Regions from separate parts of the Kitasatospora sp. NPDC088861 genome, predicted to be linked through region 1. Evidence: riboswitches for the same ligand, from Rfam matches in the RefSeq annotation. Region 1 holds a riboswitch; each other region holds the start of a gene.

What was found. A riboswitch is a leader RNA that binds a small molecule or an ion and turns the genes downstream of it on or off. The one in region 1 is predicted to bind thiamine pyrophosphate.
Region 2: another riboswitch for thiamine pyrophosphate. It lies ahead of ACIP37_RS01925 (cytosine permease); the one in region 1 lies ahead of thiO (glycine oxidase ThiO).
Region 3: another riboswitch for thiamine pyrophosphate. It lies ahead of thiC (phosphomethylpyrimidine synthase ThiC); the one in region 1 lies ahead of thiO (glycine oxidase ThiO).

The regions. Positions count from the first base shown of each region.
Region 1 is NZ_JBIVJF010000003.1:483,617-486,882, forward strand. Features, by position in the region: gene ACIP37_RS08915 (thiazole synthase) at 1-594, opposite strand, end outside; gene thiS (sulfur carrier protein ThiS) at 596-850, opposite strand; gene thiO (glycine oxidase ThiO) at 847-2,022, opposite strand; TPP riboswitch at 2,026-2,138, opposite strand; gene ACIP37_RS08930 (FAD-dependent oxidoreductase) at 2,223-3,266, shown strand, end outside.
Region 2 is NZ_JBIVJF010000001.1:442,553-445,818, forward strand. Features, by position in the region: gene ACIP37_RS01920 (S1C family serine protease) at 1-1,447, opposite strand, end outside; TPP riboswitch at 1,761-1,908, shown strand; gene ACIP37_RS01925 (cytosine permease) at 1,901-3,266, shown strand, end outside.
Region 3 is NZ_JBIVJF010000001.1:689,732-692,997, reverse strand. Features, by position in the region: gene thiC (phosphomethylpyrimidine synthase ThiC) at 1-1,625, opposite strand, end outside; TPP riboswitch at 1,621-1,755, opposite strand; gene ACIP37_RS02990 (DUF5326 family protein) at 1,894-2,094, opposite strand; gene tenA (thiaminase II) at 2,311-2,979, opposite strand; gene ACIP37_RS02980 (cupin domain-containing protein) at 3,013-3,266, opposite strand, start outside.

The DNA of each region.
Region 1 (3,266 bases):
CTCCATCGCCAGCGCGACGTCCGAGGCGGTGCCGGCGCCCGCGTCCAGGATCACCGGGACGCCCGCGTCCTCCACGATCAGCTGGAAGTTGTGCGGGTTGCGGATGCCCAGGCCGGAGCCGATCGGCGAGCCCAGCGGCATGATCGCCGCGCAGCCGACGTCCTCCAGCTTGCGTGCCAGCACCGGGTCGTCGTTGGTGTACGGCAGCACCGTGAAGCCGTCGTCGACCAGGGTCTCGGCGGCGTCCAGCAGCTCGATCGGGTCCGGCAGGAGGGTCCGCTCGTCGGCGATCACCTCCAGCTTCACCCAGTCGGTGCCGAGCGCCTCGCGGGCCAGCCGGGCGGTCAGCACGGCCTCCCCGGCGGTGAAGCAGCCCGCCGTGTTGGGCAGCACCCGGATGCCGTTGCGGGTCAGCACGTCCAGGACGGAGCCCTGGGTGCCGGCGTCGACCCGGCGCATCGCCACGGTGGTCAGCTCGGTGCCGGAGGCCAGCAGCGCCCGTTCCAGGATCTCCAGGCTGGGTGCGCCGCCGGTGCCCATGATCAGCCGGGAGCCGAAGGACTCCCCGGCGATGGTCAGCAGGTCGTCAGCCATGTCAGCCTCCCTGGACGGCGGTGAGGATCTCGATCCGGTCGCCCGCCGACAGTTCCGTGGCCGGCCACGAACTGCGCGGCACCACGGCCTCGTTGAGGGCGGCGGCGACGCCGCTGTGGGCGGCGCTGAGGGTGGCCACCACCTCCGCGAGGGTGGTCGTGGCGGACACCCGGCGGGGCTCGCCGTTGACGGTCAGCCCGATCTCGGCCGGTGTGGTCTGGGGTGGTGTGGTCTGGGGTGGTGCGATCTCGGTCATGCGGAGGCCTTCGTGGTGGAGCGGTCGGGGGAGAACCGGGTGGGCGTGAACGGCTTTGCAAGCTCGGGGAGTTCGCCGGTCGCCAGGTACTCGGCGAGCAGGTCGGCGGTCACCGGGGTGAGCAGCACGCCGTTGCGGTAGTGGCCGGTGGCGGCGACCAGCCCGGGCAGCGCGGTCGGGCCCAGCAGCGGGGCGTTGTCCGGCGAACCGGGACGCAGCCCGGCCGAGGTCTCCAGCAGCGGGAGTTCGGTGATGCCCGGCACCAACTCGTGGGCGTCGCGCAGCAGTTCGTACACCCCGCCGGCGGTGACCGTGGTGTCGTAGCCCTGCTCCTCGGTGGTCGCGCCGATCACCAGCTCGCCGTTCTCCCGGGGCACCAGGTACAGGTGCTGTCCGCGCACCACCGCGCGGACGTTGCGGGACAGGAACGGCCGGTACGCCTCGGGGATCCGCAGCCGCAGGATCTGCCCCTTCACCGGGCGGACGGCCGGCAGCACGCCCTCCGGCAGCCCGGGCAGCCGGTGGCTGTGCGGGCCGGCCGCGAGCACCACCTGGTCGGCCCTCGGTGTCTCGCCGGTGCCGAGCCGGGCGCCGACCGCGCGGCCGTCCTCGACCAGCAGCCCGACGGCCTCGGCCCGGTGGAGCACGACCCCGGCGAGCTCGCAGGCGGCCACCAGGGCGGTCAGCAGCCGGCGGGGATCCACCTGGTGGTCGTCCGCGACGTGCAGGCCGCCGCGCACGCCGGGGGCGAGCATCGGCTCCAGCCTGCGGGCCTCCCGGCCGGTCAGCCAGGCCGAGTCCAGGCCGAGCCGCTGGTGGAAGGCGTGCAGCTCGCGCAGTTCCTCGCGGTCGTCGGAGTCCAGCGCGACGGCGATCGTGCCGCACCGGCGGTACCCGGTGTCCAGGCCGCCGCTCGCCTCGGTGAGCTCGGCGGCGAAGTCCCCGTACCGCTGGTTGGAGGCCATGCCGAGGCGCAGCAGCGGCTCCTCGCCGTACTGCAGCTCGGTGACCGGGGCGAGCATCCCGGCCGCGACCCCGGCCGCCCCGCCGCCGGGGGAGGGGTCGACCACGACGATGTTCCCCAGCCCGCGCTGCGCGGCGCGCCAGGCGACGGCGAGGCCGATGACGCCCCCGCCGATCACCAACACGTCGGCGTGGGTTTCCTCGGGCAAGCGTGACAAGGCTGCTCTTCTCCCTTCGCCGGAATGACCCGGATCAGGTTCGGACGGTCGCGGGCCGTGCCAGCCCGCCTCTCAGCCCGGTACGCCGGGCTCCCGTGATGGTGCCCCCACCATAACGCCGGGGGCGGGCCCGGCCGAAGGCCCGTACGCGGGGTGGACGGGCCGGTGGCCCCGGCAGGGCGCTGAGTACAGTGACGGGCGTGGCAGAGCTGAACGGAACGGATCAGGTGGTCGTCGTCGGGGCCGGGCTGGCCGGGGCGCAGTGCGCCCTGAAGCTGCGGCAGGGCGGCTGGCGGGGGCGGATCACGCTGGTCGGGGAGGAGCCGCACGCGCCGTACGACCGGCCGCCGCTCTCCAAGGACGTGCTGCTCGGCAAGGCCGACGCCACCACCCTGGACATCGACTACCCGCACCTGGGCATCGAACTGCTCACCGGCCGCCGCGCGACCGGCCTCGCCCCCGGAGTGCTGCACACCGACGCCGGCGACCTCCCGTACGACGCCCTGGTGATCGCCACCGGCGCCACCCCGCGCGCCCTGCCCGGCGCCGAGCGCGCGCACCTGCTGCACACCCTGGACGACGCGCTGGCGCTGCGTGCCCTGCTGCGGCCCGGCCTGCGGCTGGTGCTGGTCGGCGCGGGCTGGATCGGCGCCGAGGTGTCCACCGCCGCCCGCGCGGCCGGCTGCGAGGTGACGGTGGTCGAGGCGGGCCCGGCGCCCGTCCCCGGCGCGCTGCCGGCCGAGGTCGGTTCGGCGATGGCCGCCTGGTACGCCGAGGCCGGTGTCGACCTGCGCTGCGGGGTCGGCGTGGCCGCCGTCGAGGAGGGCGCGGTGCTGCTGGCGGACGGCTCGCACCTGCCCGCCGACGAGGTCGTGGTCGGCGTCGGCGCCCGGCCCGCGACGGGCTGGCTGGCCGGTTCCGGCGTCGAGCTGGACGGCACCGGCGCCGTCCTGGTGGACGGGCGGCTGCGCACCGGCCTGCCCGGCGTCTTCGCGGCCGGGGACTGCGTCAGCTACCCGTCCGCCCGCTCCGGCGCCCGGCTGGCCGTCCAGCACTGGGACCACGCGTTGCAGTCCGGCGAGGCCGTGGCGGCCGCCGTCCTCGGCGCGGACGCGCCGCCGTACGACCCGGTGCCGTACTTCTGGTCGGAGCAGTTCGGGCGGATGGTCCAGTACGCCGGGCGGCACGCCGAGGGCGACGAACTGCTGTGGCGCGGCGGCCCGCAGGACGCCTCC
Region 2 (3,266 bases), on a different contig from region 1:
GGCCGATGCTGCCGGCCCGGCCGTTGGCGGAGGCGTTGGACTGGATCGCCGAGTTGATGCCGATCACCGAGCCGCTGGAGTCGAGCAGCGGGCCGCCGGAGTTGCCGGGGTTGATCGAGGCGTCGGTCTGCAGGGCGTTCATGTAGGAGGACTGGCCGCCGGTCTCGTCGCCGGAGGCGACCGGGCGGTCCTTGGCGCTGACGATGCCGCTGGTGACGGTGGACTCCAGGCCGTACGGCGCACCGATCGCGACGGTGGCGTCACCGACGTTGACCTTGTCGGAGTCGGCCAGCGGAAGCGGGGCCAGCTTGCTCTTCGGCGGGTTTTCGATCTTGACCACGGCGACGTCGTAGCCCTCGGCGTGGCCCAGCACGGACGCGTTGTAGGACGTGCCGTCGGCGAACTTGACGGTCAGTTTGCCGCCGTTGAGGGTCGGCGCGACCACGTGGTTGTTGGTGAGGATGTGGCCCTCGGTGTCGAAGACGAAGCCGGTGCCGGTGCCGGACTCGCCGTTGCCCTGCGCCTTGATGGTGACGACGCTGGGCAGCGCCTTCTGCGCGATGCCGGCGATCGAGCCGGGAGCGGGCTCGTTCTTCTGGGTGTTGCTGGCCTGGACGGTGGTGCTGCGGTGGTCGTCGGCGCTGCTGGTGCTGTCGTTGCGGTCCGCGACGGTCACGCCGAGCGCACCGCCGGCCACGCCGGCGACCAGCGCGACGGCGGCGATCAGGGCGACCAGGCCGCCGCGCTTCTTGCGCGGGCCGCCGGGGCCGCCGGGGTAGTCGGCCGGGTAGCCGAGCGGTCCGGCCGGGCCACCCGGGTAGCCCGCGCCGCCGCCGGCGTCGTGGGAGGCACCCCAGCCGCCGAGCGGCTGGCCGGCGCCGAACGGGTGGTGGCCGGGCGCGGGGTGCGCGGCGGGCGCGCCGGGGGCGGCCGGGGTGCCGTACGGGTCGTGCGGGCCGGCGGCGGGGACGCCGTGGGCCGGGGTGGCGTACGGGTTGGCACCCGGCGGCAGGGCCGGGCTCTCGGCGACGGGTGCGGCGGGTGCCGCCGGCGCGGCCGGGACCGGCGGGGCGGGCGGCAGGACCGGCGGCGGCGCGTCGATGTAGCCGGTGGCGGCGTCGACCGGGGCGGCCGGTGCGTCGACGACCGGCGCGGCCGGGGTCTGCGGGGGCGCCTCCGGCGCGGGGACCTTGGTGAAGGCCACGGTGGGCTGGTACCCGCCCTCGGCCGGAACACCATCGGCCGCAACGCCCTCCGTCGGCGCGGCCTCAGCCGGTGCGGCCTCGGCGGCCGGAGCGGCCCCGGGCTCGGGGACCCGGCCGAAGGCCAGTGTCGGCTGGTGCCCGCCCGAGGCGTGGCCGTCGGAAGCGGGAACAGCCGCCGCCTGGCCGCCCGAGGGCTGCTCCCCCTGCGGCCCGGTGGGCCCAACCTCGCGCTCGGTGCTCACGAACGACCTCCATAGCTGACAGAACCAAGGACCATAGTTTTTCGTACTGCCGATTCGTTTGCCGTAAGGACCCCTCTGAATAACTCATAAGAATCCTTAGCCGCAGCCGACAGCCGGGCCGCCGACCAGGCTGTCCTACGCCGACGACCGAGCGACGACCGAGCGATGACCGAGCCGACGAGCAAGTCGACGGCCGAACCGAAGACCAGGCCGACGACCGGAGGCTCCCCCACCTCCGCCGGGCGTCCCGCGATGCGGGCCGCACACCCCGTGGCCTTGGCGTTCACCCCCGGGCCGGTTAGCCTGTCGCTCACAACTGACACGCGGGAGCTTGGACCATCCAGGCTGAGAGTGCGCTGGTCGACCGTACGCCACGGGATCGTGGGCGGACCGTCGAGGGGGCGCAGACCGCCGGAACCTGTCCGGGTAATGCCGGCGTAGGGAGTATCGGCCATGTCGCCTGCTTCGCCATCCTCTTCTTCGGACGCGCCCGCGTCCAAGGGTTTCCCCGAACCGTCCCCGACCGCTCACGGCGGTGACAGCGGTCACGCGGGCCCCACCGGCACGGCGACCGCCGTCCTGGAGCGCCCGGAGCGTGCCGAGGCGCCGCTCGTGCTGGACACCGAGCCGCCGCGCACGCTGCGCTTCCGGGACCACTTCGCGCTCTGGATGAACCTGGGCGTCAGCCTGATCGGCTTCTCCACCGCCGCGACCGTGCTCGGCGCCAAGGGCAGCGAGCTGTCGCTGGCCGCCGCGGTGACCGCGATCGTGGCCGGCACCGTGGTCGGCACCGCGATGCTCGGCGTGGCCGCGCTGATCGGAGCCCGTACCGGCGCGCCCGCGATGGCGAACCTGCGCGGGCTGTTCGGCACCCGGCTGTCGTATGTCCCGACGGTGCTGAACATCGTCCAGTGCGTCGGCTGGGGCGTGTTCGAGCTGCTGACGATCGCGGCGGGCGCGCAGACCGTCGCCCACACCGACGGCTACCGCTGGCTGTTCGTGCTCCTGGCGGGCGCGCTGACCACCGCGCTGACCATCTGGCCGCTGGGCTCGATCGCGGTGCTGCGCCGCTTCGTGGCCGGTGCGGTCGCCGTCGCGATGGTGTACTTCACCGTCCAGCTGGGCCGCCAGGGGGTGCCCGACCCGGGCGCCGGCAACTGGCACGGCTTCCTGGGCGCCACCGACGCGATGATCGCGGTGTCGATCTCCTTCGTCCCGCTGGCCGCCGACTACACCCGGCACTCGCGCACCGCACGCTCGGCGTTCTGGGGCAGCTTCTCCGGCTACACGATCGCCCAGGTCTGGTGCTACGTGCTCGGCCTGATGGCCCTGCTGCAGTCCGACGGCGACCCGAACAGGATCTTCGACTCCTTCCTCGGCGTCTGGGCCGGCTGGCTGTTCCTGCTGGTGCTGGTGCTGCGCGAGACGGACCAGTCCTTCGCCAACGTGTACTCGACCGCGATGTCGGTGCAGAACCTGCTGCCGAAGGTGGACCGCCGGGTGCTGACCGGCGGGATCGGCCTGCTGATCACCGTGCTGGCACTGCAGATCGACAAGTTCACCGACACCTACACCAACTTCCTCGGTCTGATCGGCTCGGTCTTCGTGCCGCTGCTGGCGGTGCTGGCGGTGGACTACTTCTTCGGCGCCGGCCGGTACGGCTGGAACCTCTCCGCCGACGCGCCCTCGCGCCGCCTGATGCTGCTGCCCTGGGTGCTGGGCTTCGCGGTCTACCAGTTCATCGCGCCGACCGCGGTGGCCGGCTGGTGGACGGACTTCTGGACCTCCGCCCAGGACGCCCTGCACTTCACCCCGCAGG
Region 3 (3,266 bases), on a different contig from region 1:
TCCCAGCGGAACTCGAAGCGGGCGTCGGAGAGGGCGTCGTCCCAGTCCTGGGCGCCGGGGTGGCCCTTGGCGAGGTCGGCGGCGTGGGCGGCGATCTTGTAGGTGATCACGCCGGTCTTGACGTCGTCGCGGTTGGGCAGGCCCAGGTGCTCCTTGGGCGTGACGTAGCAGAGCATCGCGGTGCCCCACCAGGCGATCATCGCGGCGCCGATGCCCGAGGTGATGTGGTCGTAGCCGGGGGCGACGTCGGTGGTGAGCGGGCCGAGGGTGTAGAACGGCGCCTCGTCACAGATCTCCTTCTGGAGATCCATGTTCTCCTTGATCTTGTGCATCGGGACGTGGCCCGGGCCCTCGATCATCACCTGGACGTCGCGCTCGCGGGCGATCCGGCCGAGTTCGCCGAGGGTCTGCAGTTCGGCGAACTGCGCCTCGTCGTTGGCGTCCGCGATGGAGCCGGGGCGCAGGCCGTCGCCGAGCGAGAAGGTGACGTCGTAGCGCGCGAGGATGTCGCAGAGCTCCTCGAAGTTGGTGTAGAGGAAGTTCTCCTGGTGGTGCGCCAGGCACCAGGCGGCCATGATCGAGCCGCCGCGCGAGACGATGCCGGTCTTGCGGCGGGCGGTCAGCGGGACGTACCGGAGCAGGACGCCGGCGTGGACGGTCATGTAGTCGACGCCCTGCTCGCACTGCTCGACGACGGTGTCCCGGTACACCTCCCAGCTCAGGTCCTCGGCCTTGCCGTCGACCTTCTCCAGGGCCTGGTAGAGCGGCACGGTGCCGATCGGCACGGGGGAGTTGCGCAGGATCCACTCGCGGGTGGTGTGGATGTTGCGGCCGGTGGAGAGGTCCATGACGGTGTCGGCGCCCCAACGGGTGGCCCAGGTCATCTTCTCCACCTCCTCCTCGATCGAGGAGGTGACGGCGGAGTTGCCGATGTTGGCGTTGATCTTCACCAGGAAGTTGGTGCCGATGATCGCCGGCTCCACCTCGGGGTGGTTCACGTTGACCGGGATGACGGCCCGGCCGCGGGCCACCTCGGCCCGCACGTACTCGGGGGCGAGGCCCTCGCGCAGCGCCACGAACTCCATCTCGGGGGTGACCACGCCCCGCTTGGCGTAGGCGAGTTGGGTGACGGCGGCACCGCCGCGGCCGCGCAGCGGGCGACGCGGGCGGCCCGGGAAGACGGCGTCCAGGTTGCGCAGGTTTCCGCCGCGCGGCGAGGTGTGCTTGATCCCGTCGTCCTCGGGGCGCGCCTCGCGGCCGTCGTACTCCTCGACGTCGCCGCGCTGGCGGATCCAGGCGTCGCGCAGGGCGGGCAGGCCGCGCCGCACGTCGGGTTCGTAGGCCTGGTCGGTGTACGGGCCGGAGGTGTCGTACAGCGGGACGGTCCTGCCGTTGGTGAGCTGCACCTCGCGGTACGGGACCCGCAGGTCGGGCCGGGACCCTTCGCGGTAGGCCTTGCGCCAGGCCGGGGTGGGGTAGCCGGTGCCGGCGCTGGTGACGGTGGCGGTGACGGTGGCCGTGGCGGTGGCGGTGGCGGTGGCGGTGGCGGCCTCGGTGCTGCCGGCCTCGGTGCCGCTGTTCCCGGTGCTGCGGGCAGGCTGCGGCTGTGCTTCGAACGTGGTCATCTGACCTCATACTCCCTACGCCGGCATTACCCGGTCAGGTTCCTGCGGTCGACGCAGCCGTCGGTCCGTCCGTCGACGTCCCGGTCAGCGCCCTCTCAGCCCGGTGCTCCGAGCTCCCGCGTCGGCAGGCGGTGTTGCCTGCACATGACGCCCAACACCGTAGCGAGCCGATCGCCGCAGGTCCAGCACGCCTCCGGCCGGCCGGACCCCGCGCCAGGAACGCCGAAGGCCCGGCCCCCTGGACGGGGGCCGGGCCTCGGGCGGTTGCTCAGCCCTTGGCGGCCTTCTTCACCAGGACCACCACGGCGGCGGCGATGCCGGCGACGACCAGCACCTTGATCATGATGCTCAGCAGGGCGCCGACGACACCGAAGACGAATCCCACGATGTTCCAGAGCAGCACCAGGACCAGCACCGGGATGACGATGTTCCGCACCCAGGAGGGCAGCGACTTCCAGAGCTCAGCCATGACCGTTCCTTCTCTCCCCGTGGGGTCGGCTGCCGTCCGGTGCCGCATCCCGCTTGCTTTCGGTACTTCGATCGTACGGGGACACGAGTGCCGGAACGAGGCCCGTCGGCCCGGAGAGAACCCCTAGATCACCCCGACCCGGGGCCCCGGGGAGACCCGGGTGCGGACCTCGGGGACGACCCCCGGCAAGGGCCCCGCACCCCCTGCGACCAGCGGTCAGACCGGCCAGCGCTCGCCGCGCCAGGCGGCGTCCCAGAACATCCACTCGTAGCGCGAGGTGGTCGTGAAGTGCTCGACGACCCGGCGCCGTTCGGCCGGGGAGATCTCCTCGCCGAGGCGGTCGGTGAGCGCCAGCACCCGGCGGACGACGGACTGGAACGCCTCGTCGCCGTAGGTGGCGATCCACTTGGCGTACAGCGGGTCGGGGGAGCCCTGGGCGAGCAGCGCCTCGCCGACCCGGGCGTAGATCCAGTAGCAGGGCAGCACCGCGCCGACGGCCTCGGCGAAGGAGCCGCCGTAGACGGTGGCCAGCAGGTAGCTGGTGTAGGCCCGGGTGGTGGGCAGCACCGGTTCGGCGGCGGCCTGCTCGGCGCTGCCGCCGAAGGCGGTCAGGAACTCGGCGTGCATGCCCTGTTCCGCGGCCAGCGCGCCGACCGCGTCGTCGGCGAAGGCCCGCACGTCCTCCTCGCCGGGCGCCTTGGCGGCGCAGACGGCGAGCGCGCGGGCGTAGTCGCGCAGGTAGTGCGAGTCCTGGACGACGAAGTGGCGGAAGGCCGCACGCGGCAGGGTGCCGTCGGTGAGGCCACCGATGAAGGGGTGGGCGAGGATCTCGGCGTACACCGGCTCGATGGCCGCCCAGAGTTCTTCCGTCAGGCTCTTGCTCATGCCCAGGACCCTAGACGGTCGGTCCGCGGGCGGTCAGCCCTCGGGCGGGGAGAACACCACCAGGACCCGCAGCTCCTCGGTGACGTGGTGGAAGCGGTGCGGGGTGCCGGCCGGGACGTAGACGACGGTGCCGCGCCCGACCGTGGCGGTCTCGGCGCCGACGGTCAGTTCGGCGCGACCGCTGATCACCTGGTAGATCTCGTCCTGGTCGTGCGCGGTCTGCGGGTCGGTGTCGCCGGGGGAGAGCGCGTAGAGCCCGGCGGACATCCGCGGTTCGCACAGGAAGC